Regions from separate parts of the Idiomarina sp. ST10R2A5 genome, predicted to be linked through region 2. Evidence: predicted binding sites of a transcription regulator. Region 2 holds the regulator's gene; each other region holds the start of a gene.

Region 1 (3,280 bases), on a different contig from region 2:
AAATCTATCGAGGTTACTTGTGCTGGTCGCAACATCCAAAGAGGGCGTTTCGGTGCATTCAATACAGCTTGCGGTTTTTCCCCGGGCGGACGAGCAACCTCACTGTAGCCAGGACGAGGGTCATCATTCACTGCCGGCGAAAATACGGCATTTTTGCCTAACTTGGCCTGCAGCCGGCTAATGAGCTGCAGAGTTTCATGCCGATGCTGTTGCGCTCCGAAAAATTGCTCATTGTGTTGCTCAGCACGCAATAATTCATTCGCCACCAGCCTAATTTCTATAACCGGCTCCGGCAAAGGGATGGACTCCATTTTCAACTGCAGTAAAGACAAGAAATTAGACCCTCGCCAACCCGGCTCAGCTAAAGCGACCGGAACAACTGAAGAGGGCTCATTGCGATGCTGCAGTTCAACTTTTACCTGCTGTACCACTTTCTGCCGTTGATAAAGAAAGTTCTCCAGCTCCCCAAATAGCCTTTTTAGCGGGAACAGTAACCCTTGCCAATGAGGGATCTCAGTCACCAGGTCTAAGCTTTGCTGAAAACTTTCCGGGGGCATAAAAAAGTGATGACTTTGTTGCTTCAGCCCTTGCAGCTGCTCCAGATGCAATAACGTTTCCAACCCTAATTGCCGGCCAACTTCCCCTCCGGGCAGTTGCATAAGCTCTCCCAGCAAACGAAACCCCGCAGCTTTGCTGTGCTTCTGCGCTTTCAGGCTTAAACCGGCATTCTGAATGGGTAACTCTGCCAGCAGATTAGCTTGCTTTTCAGCCAAAAGAGAAACAGGGGAGCCAGATTCGGCTAACAGTTGAGCAGCTAGTGGATTCCCTGCAACAGCCAGCTGCGAAGTAATCGGTAGTTCCTGGACTTTTTGCGCCAAGACATTAAATGCACCATTACGCCCACCATACAATTGTTCCAGGCTGTTCAACTCAATTGCCAGCCCTTGCGGTGGGTACAACACCAGCTTGGCTGCCCACTGATACAAGTGGGAGGCCAACTGTTGCAGAGCTTGCTCTTCACGCTCTGACGAATACTCCATGAGCTGCAGCTGCTCACAAAGCGATATTGCCATAACGGTCTGAAGTTGTGGCCTTACACCACATTCCAATGCCCGCGCATTGCACTGCACAATAACAGACTGACTGCCCTGTAACTGATGAAACGCCAGAGGCAGTGTGTTGCTCTCAGGCTGTAACCGAACCCTGTTATCCAGAAGCAACTGAGGGAAATGACAATACAGCCACATTACTGAAGTGCTACGTTTTCCAATGGCCAGCCAGCTTTACGCTTTAACAAGTCCAGCGTGACGCCTGTTGTGGTCATCTTTACACGTAACCGATTAGAGTACGCCCGGGCTTCTTCATTAACCGTTGGCTCACTCAGGACCACACCCATTTGTCCTGTTTGCGAGGCTTTATACCAACGTCGGACACATTGAGCTGTCGTTGTTTTTTGCTCAAACCAACCCAGTGCCAAGGCATTTTTTGTTTGCAGTACCTGCTCAAAAGCCCAGGCTGCTTTTTCTGCGTTCGTTTGAATGACTATCTGCATCGACTTGCTTAAGCCATAATAATGCAACCCCGCCGCCGACAGCCAGGCTGGAGGGTTTATCCAGAAAACGGGCTGATGCTGCTGCACGGCCTGCTTTACCAGCGGCAATAGCAAAGCCTGCTCAGAGAAGGGCGCTTGTAGCTGCCACTCATGCAAACCCGGGTATTGCCACCCACCACCAAGCACTTTGTCCAGCTGCTTAAACCCCGTGCTTAGCGCTGCTGCCTGAGTGTCTGTCGTCTGGCCATGCCAGATAAGCCCCTGTTGGATAAGGGTTTGAATCTTTGTCTGCATAACGCCTCCAATACTGTACATATATACAGTATCATTAATTTTTACTGGTTAGCAACAGACATCATTCCTGGCTTCAGTTATCATTTGCTCATTGTTTATGGTTAGGGCTGGGCGATATGCTGACATCAATACTTATTCCCTTCAGAGTGGTTATTAACTTTTTATGGGGATTAATCACCACCGCTATTATTGGTGTTTCAATTATTGGTATTGGTGTTTTTAAAGTGTTACTGCCATTTAAAACCCCTCAACGCATTTGTTCGCAGCTAGGAAACAGCTTATTCAGAGTCTGGGCATACTGTATGTCGATGATGTTTCAGCTGACCCAACGCATGGACTGGCACATTAAAGGTGACCTGGAACTCCATGAAAAGGGTTGGTATATGGTTATGGCAAACCACCGCAGCTGGGTCGATGTACTGGTATTAATGCACCTGACCCGCCGCCATATGCCAATGCCACGCTTTTTCCTAAAGTCACAGCTTATGTGGGTACCTATTATTGGCTGGGGCTGCTGGGTACTCGATATGCCCTTTATGAAGCGCTATTCAAAAGAGTTGCTAAAGAAAAAGCCCCATTTAAAAGGCAAAGACATCGCAACAACCACGCGTTCCTGTGCTAAGTTCCGTCACATTCCCACAACAGTGGTAAATTTCTGCGAAGGCACACGGTTTACTCCGGAAAAGCACAAGAAAAAACAAAGCCCGTTTCGTAACTTGCTCCCTCCCAAAGCAGGCGGTACCGCCTTTTCATTGCAAATTATGGGCGGTCAGTTTGAAGCCATTCTGGACATTACCATTGTTTATCCGGGTAACGATAAGCGCCCGGTAGTCTGGCATTTATTAAGTGGACAGCTGAAAAACGTCTATGTTGATATACAGACATTGCCTATTACTAAAGACTTAATTGGTGATTACGCCAGTGACGAAGCTTTTAGGGCTCACTTTCAACAGTGGCTGAATAAACGTTGGCAGCAAAAAGACCAAACCATTGACGAAATGCGTAAGGAAATTCACAGCACCCGCTAAGGGAGTTTTATAATGGACTTTGAGTTTATAAAAGAGTGGCTTCAAAAATTCGGAATTGACAGTAACCTACAAGAGCTGAGTCTTGTTATCAGCTCATTACTCGTTTTAATAGGTTGTTACATTGCTTATGCCTTAGCCCGTTGGATTATTGATCACGCCATTGATCGGTTACTCAGCAAAGCACCTGAGCGTTGGTATAAAGCTTTAGTTAACAGTGGCTTTTTCAAGCGCTGTGCAAACCTGGCTCCTATTGTCGTAATACACAGCTTTATACCTATCCTGTTTATTGATGACTTCGAAAGCTGGCAGTCGCCGCTACGTACCGTTGTAGGGGTTTACCTCACCTGGGTTATCACCAGTATTCTTACCGCCTTAGCTAACGTTATTTCAATTGCCTATGACTACA
Region 2 (3,280 bases):
ATGTGGAGATCGTAAACCCGGTTACTCACTTCAGTGACACCTTGGGTCAAATTGAGACGCGACTGAGCAGCAGCCGGTAGACTCGTTAGCGCCAATAGTGCCCACAAAGGCTTCATTTTCACGTGGCTTCTCCTCTTATTCTTCAATGAGACAGCAAATAATTTCGCTAGCCTGAAATAGAAGAACAAAGAGGTAAGCAGAAAAAGGTACAGCTTCTCCCCAGAAATCGCTTTCTCTACTGACTCTTTGTTGTAGTTATCGTTGTTATATTATTTTTATAGTCGGGTAGTGCATTTATTAACGAATTTACAACCAAAGATCCAGATCAAATCAAACAAATGCACAAAAAATAGACGGATCTGTTAAAAAAAGGCTGCAAAAGCAGCCTTGGGGGATAAAACACACAAACAAAGTGGGATTAGTGCAGGTGGGATGTCAGTGTGTTTTTATCAAACAGGAAATATTGTGTTTCACTCAATTTACTGGCCATACGGGCACGCTGCCAGGTACGGTTAGAAACTGAGTCCAAATAACCGATAACCATACTGCTGGTACCGGCCAGTAGAGCCTGTTCCAGCGCCCACTCGCAGCGTTCAGCTGAGTGGCTGCGCAACCAGCGAATTTGCGATTCAGCAACACCACAAGCAATAAGCTGTTGAATCACGTCTTTGTCGCCGCCAATAACCGTTACCCATTGGCTTGGCTTTTGTTGCAAAGCCTGCTGAACAACAGGGGACAGGTTGTCGACGTCAATTGCGTCCTGTGTGTTTTTAGCATCTAACTGGAACGATGGCGCTGTATTTTCGGCAGTCCAAAGACCTGGGTGATGTAATTTGTGCTGATGTTGAGTTTTCATAAGGTCGCTCCGTTTCTGATAACACCGACGGCAAGTCCTTCAATGGCAAAAACCTGCTCTGCCAGATTGACAGTAATGGTCGAGAAATCTTCATTTTCAGGATGAAGCAAAATAGTTTTTCCACGCTGTTCAAAACGCTTTACAGTGACATCGTCTTCTACGCGGGCAACGACTATCTGGCCGTTACGAGCTTGCTCGGTTTTATGCACAGCCAGTAAGTCGCCGTCTAAAATGCCAATGTCTTTCATGCTCATGCCGTTTACTTTCAGTAAGAAGCTGGCAGCAGGATGAAATAGAGACTCGTCAATTTTGTAATGACCTTCAACGTGCTGTTCGGCCAGCAAGGGCTCCCCGGCTGCAACCTGGCCAATCAACGGTAGGCCATCAGCGATGTCGTAGTCATCGGCTACAAGACGAATACCGCGCGACATACCGGGTAAAATTTCAATAACCCCTTTGCGTGCCAGAGCTTTTAAATGCTCTTCTGCGGAGTTGGCAGAACGAAAGCCCAGCTTATGAGCTATTTCTGCACGCGTTGGCGGCATACCGGTGGCGTGTAGGTTATCCTTAATAAGTTCAAGGATTTCAGATTGTCTTGGTGTTAACGGGCGCATAATGTACCTGTTTATTTGTACAGTGATACTGTGAGTATATACAGGTAAATTCATTTCGCAAGTAATTTCTTGAACGACAAATTTAAACGAAGTTGGTATCCTATCTTTCTGTTTAAAACAGAGGTCTAAGTATGAAAGGAATAAGTCGCTTTTACCCAGTCTTTAAGTACCCGTTGCGTTGGTTAACACGCTTTCAGGAAATTTGGGACGGTACTGAAGAAGAGCATGAAACCACAATTGCTAAGCCTATTGTGTATGTCATGCGCTCAACGTCGAAAGCAGACTTATCCATTTTACAAAGAGCTGCAGAAAAACGAGGCCTGCCTGACCCGACCGAGCCTTTAGTGGTTGACGGTAAAAGCTATGACCGAATTATGTTCCTCGAAGAGTTTGCTGAAGAAACCTCCGAGCAGACCGTTTCAGAATTTCATCAACTGCTGACCTTACACAAAGACAATGCAGAGCTTGACGTGCAGCTTGTTCCTGCAGGTGTGTTCTGGGGACGTCAGGCCGGGCAGGAAGCCAATGCCGGTAACACTATGACAGGTGACCTTGATAACCCGGGCCACTGGCGCAAGTTTTGGTTGGTGTTGTTTTCTGGTCGCCAGGTTTTACTTCGTTTCTCGCGAGCTGTCAGTCTGGGCACAATGGCACATGACCATGGTACCGATATGCGCATCGCCCATAAATTGGCGCGAGTTGCACGGGTGCACTTTGTGCGAATGCGTCATGCTGTTGCCGGCCCTAAGTTAAGTCACAGAAAAGAATTAATGGCAGCACTGATTGATACCCCTGCCTTAAAAAAGGCTGTAGCAGATGAAGCCCGGGGCAAGAAAATCAGCGAAGAAGCAGCTCGTAAGCGTGCCTTATCTTACATTGATGAAATTGCAGCGAATTACAGTTCGACCTTAGTTCGTGTACTTGACCGCTTTATGACCTGGATGTGGAACCGTATTTATAATGGTATCCATGTCAAAGGTGGCGATACTATCCGGAGACTGGCGCAACAAGGGCATGAGATTATTTACGTCCCTTGCCACCGCAGCCACATGGATTACTTACTGCTGAGCTATGTGATTTATAAAGAGGGACTGGTACCGCCGCATATTGCCGCAGGGGTCAATCTTAACTTCTTTCCCGTGGGTGGTATTTTCCGTCGTGGAGGCGCGTTTTTTATTCGCCGCAGCTTCCGGGGTAACAAACTGTATTCAGCCGTTTTTCGTGAATATTTGTGTTGGCTGTTTCAAAAAGGCTACCCGGTGGAATACTTCAGCGAAGGTGGCCGCTCCAGAACCGGCCGCCTATTACCGCCTAAAACCGGCATGCTGGCAATGACCGTTCAGGGCATGCTGCGTGACCAGCAGCGTCCTGTGTCGCTGGTACCCGTGTACCTTGGCTATGAGCACATTATGGAAGTGTCGACTTACCTGAAAGAACTGAAAGGTAAGGACAAAGAAAAAGAGTCGGTATTTCAAATTCTGAAAACCGTGACAAAACTAAAGAACTTTGGACAGGGTTTTGTAACTTTTGGCCAGCCTATCAACCTGAAACACCATTTAGACAAAAAGGCACCCACCTGGCATCAGTCTGTTACCCGTGGCGCGCAGGAGCCTGAACGACCCAACTGGCTTAACCCGGTGGTGAACGGTTTAGCGGAGCAAGTAATGCAGGGCATTAATGACTCAGCGGCCGCCAACAGCGTTAACCTGACCGCTTTGGCGTTATTAAGCTCTGAGCACCATGCGTTATTAAAAGAAGAGCTTTTAGCGCAGTTAGAAGTGTATCTGGGGGTTCTGCGTGAAGTGCCCTA
Region 3 (3,280 bases), on a different contig from region 2:
ACATCAGCACGGTACGACCGGGAAGTTTCAGAGTTTGAAGCCTGTGGTCTTACACCAGAATTTGAAGACGGTTTTCATGCCCCACATGTTGCTGAAAGTGCCTTGCGAATTGGCATGCAACTGGTGGAGGTTATCCCTATACAGCATAACGACACGGCATTAATCGTAGGTGAAATTCGGTGGGTCGAAGTTAAGGAAAAGGCGGTGAAAAGTGACGGCTATATTGATATTGAATCTTTAGGGACCATGGCCATTTCGGGTCTGGATGGTTATCACAGTACTCAACGGGCGGCGCGTTTATCTTATGCCAAGCCCGATAAGAAACTAGAAGAACTGGATATCGAGGGGCGCTCTAAAGACTCATAATGTCAGGTACTTTACGGCTGTGCTTCTTGGTTATCCAAAACAGCAGTAAACCGACAATAGACAGTGCACAGCCGACCCAGCCTGTGCCTTGCCAACTGAGAGGGGAAATAATGGCCAGCCCGCCCAGCCAGGCCCCTAAGGCATTTGCGGCGTTGAAAGCTGAATGGTTCAATGACGCCGCCAGAGTCTGTGCTTCACCTGCAACGTCCATCAAACGTACCTGAAGCGCCGGAACCAGAGCCGCCGCGCTACCCAGTAATAACACCATTGGCATGACGGTCCAGAGGCTTTGCAATGTTAACGGGAAAATCGCCAGTACAATTGCTGACCACAACAAAGAGCCACCAATAGTCAGTTTCAAATTGCGGTCGGCCGCCCAGCCTCCGACTAAGCTACCTGCCAAAGAGCCTATTCCGTATATTAATAAAGCAACAGGGATCCAGTGCGGAGCAAGACCTGTGGCGTTTATTAGGGTTGGGGCTATATAACTTAATACCGCAAACATACCGCCGAAACCTATGGCGCCTATGGCTAGCGTAAGCCAGACTTGAGGGTTCTGCAGAGCCTTCATTTCACCCCTTGCCGAGGTTCTTTTCTCATTAGGGTGTTTTGGCACTACAAATAAAATCATGACCAGGGCTAGAAGTCCTAAAGCGCCGACTGTATGGTAAACCGTGCGCCAGTCGATAAGTTGCCCAAGCCAGGTTGCTAAGGGGTTACCGACTAAAATTGCTACAGTCAGCCCCATCATTACCATGGTTACAGCCATACCTCGTTGATTTTTACGAACCATGTCGGCGGCGACAAGACATGCAATACCAAAATAGGCACCATGAGGTAAACCGGTTAGGAACCGCAAAACCTGAAGCAAGGGGTAGCTTTCTGCTGATGCACTGGCAAAGTTACCGAGCGCGAAAGCAAGCAACAGCACCAGCAACATGGGTTTGCGCGGAAAACCCGCGAATAAAATAGTAATGAGCGGTGCGCCGATAACCACACCCAGCGCATAAAGGCTGATCAGATGGCCGGTTTGTCGGGTGTCAGTGTTGAAGTCAGCAGCAACGTCAGGTAGCAATCCCATAATGACGAACTCACCAATGCCAATAGCAAAACTGCCAACTGCCATGGCAAAAATGGCCAGTTGAACCTGTGCTTTAGAGAACTGAGTCATGGATCAGGTTTGCTTCCTGTATTAGTTGAATCGGTTAGGATTGCGCAGTTTATCGAATGCAGCAGCTATTGCAATCTCTATGACTTTACTGTACAAATAAACAGTATATTTACACATCAGCAAAGGACCATACCATGGCTGTAGTAACCCAGTATGTAGTTATTCGCGACGGAGCCGAGAAAATGACATTCACTTCAAAAGCAGAAGCCGATGCGCACGATAAAATTTTGGATATGGCTGAGGCCCTGAATCCTCTTATTAAAGACAGCGAGCTTTTCACTGATGAACAGCAGCTTGAGGATATGGCACTGTTTTTGGCGAAAGAACGAGAAAATGTTCTCATAGCTTTAGGTGCTAAAAAGCCAAAGAAACCAAAAACCGAGAAAGTATCTGCGGAAAAAGTTGAGTCATCAAAATCAAACGATAAAGCGTCGTCGAAAGCGGCTTAGTGGGCACGATACGAGTTAAATATTTTGATACTATAGTGACCTGGTTTTAATGAATAGGATCGAACTATGACGCAAGAAACGATTTACCATATAGGAACACCGGGTACCCCTTGGGGCGTTGAAGAAAAAGCGCAATGGTTAGCTGAGCAAAGCAAAAAGCGTTCTTACTTTGATGATGTTGTCAGCAAAATAGAAACTTTTAAAGCGAACTTCGACGTAGAGCAATATGGTGAACTTGCGTACGAAAGCGATACTTATCCTTTGTTTGTGGTCAGAACTAAACACTGGGATGCGGGCAAACCAACGGTTTTAGTGACTGGTGGTGTGCATGGTTATGAAACTAGTGGTGTTCATGGAGCACTGCGGTTTATAGAGGCTAAAGCCAATGAGTATCAAACAGACTTTAATGTGGTGGTTGCACCCTGTTTGAGCCCATGGGGCTATGAAACCATTAACCGTTGGAATCCTGCGGCTATTGATCCTAACCGCTCGTTTGTAGCCGATTCGCCTGCCGGTGAATGTGCAAACATTATGAATTACATTGCTGGCTTAGGTGTGGATATTCTGGCTCACATTGATCTGCACGAAACAACCGATACCGATAACAGCGAGTTTCGTCCCGCAAAGGCGGCAATGGACGGAAAGGTGAACACCAACTGGAATATTCCTGACGGCTTCTATTTAGTTGGAAACTCTGAAAAGCCTTACCCTGACTTTCAAAAGGCGGTACTGGATTCGGTAGAAAAAGTTACGCACATTGCCGATGCTGACGAAGAGAATAAGCTAATAGGTGAAGATATTGCCCAGCGTGGTCTTATTTTATTGCCAACAGCAAAAATGGGCTTATGTATTAGCTTTAGTAAGGCTGAGTATGCTACTACAACAGAGGTTTATCCGGACAGCCCGAAAGCAACCCCGGAGCAATGTATAGAAGCTCAGGTTGCTGCGGTCACCGGAGGCCTGGACTTTTTAAAGTAAAGCCCAAACCCCGTTACTTGGCCGGTAAACCTGGTTAGTAAATTAACGTCGTGTGTCTGGCCGCTTTTGGCGAGGTGCACGGCGTGAGTTTTGAGGCCTTCCGGTTCGTGGCTTTTGAATGGGTTCCGGCTTTATATTCGGGTCTGGCTCAAAGCCTGGAATCAGTTCTTTTGGTATTTCATTTTTAGTCAGCTTTTCTATGTCACGTAGCAATTTATGCTCGTCCACACAGACCAGTGACGCTGCTTCACCTTCACTTCCGGCACGGCCTGTACGGCCAATACGGTGCACGTAGTCTTCAGCTACCTGAGGTAGT

What was found. Region 2 encodes LexA, which represses DNA repair genes until DNA is damaged. Its sites were predicted from a motif close to TACTGTATNNNNATACAGTA; they were not measured.
Region 1: ACP7FG_RS12560 (ImuA family protein) is a predicted target of LexA. The motif match lies at 1,858-1,877, and genes of this name have one in related genera.
Region 3: ACP7FG_RS07430 (YebG family protein) is a predicted target of LexA. The motif match lies at 1,624-1,643, and genes of this name have one in related genera.

Annotation. Positions count from the first base shown of each region.
Region 1 is NZ_JBNIEX010000013.1:3,990-7,269, forward strand. It holds gene ACP7FG_RS12555 (Y-family DNA polymerase) at 1-1,247, opposite strand, end outside; gene ACP7FG_RS12560 (ImuA family protein) at 1,247-1,846, opposite strand; gene ACP7FG_RS12565 (acyltransferase) at 1,963-2,874, shown strand; gene ACP7FG_RS12570 (mechanosensitive ion channel family protein) at 2,887-3,280, shown strand, end outside.
Region 2 is NZ_JBNIEX010000003.1:60,514-63,793, reverse strand. It holds gene coxB (cytochrome c oxidase subunit II) at 1-116, opposite strand, end outside; gene ACP7FG_RS04780 (SOS-response cell division inhibitor) at 419-856, opposite strand; gene lexA (transcriptional repressor LexA) at 853-1,470, opposite strand; gene plsB (glycerol-3-phosphate 1-O-acyltransferase PlsB) at 1,602-3,280, shown strand, end outside.
Region 3 is NZ_JBNIEX010000004.1:240,727-244,006, forward strand. It holds gene ACP7FG_RS07420 (flavin reductase family protein) at 1-366, shown strand, start outside; gene ACP7FG_RS07425 (MFS transporter) at 353-1,537, opposite strand; gene ACP7FG_RS07430 (YebG family protein) at 1,672-1,986, shown strand; gene ACP7FG_RS07435 (M14 family metallopeptidase) at 2,053-2,964, shown strand; gene ACP7FG_RS07440 (DEAD/DEAH box helicase) at 3,007-3,280, opposite strand, start outside.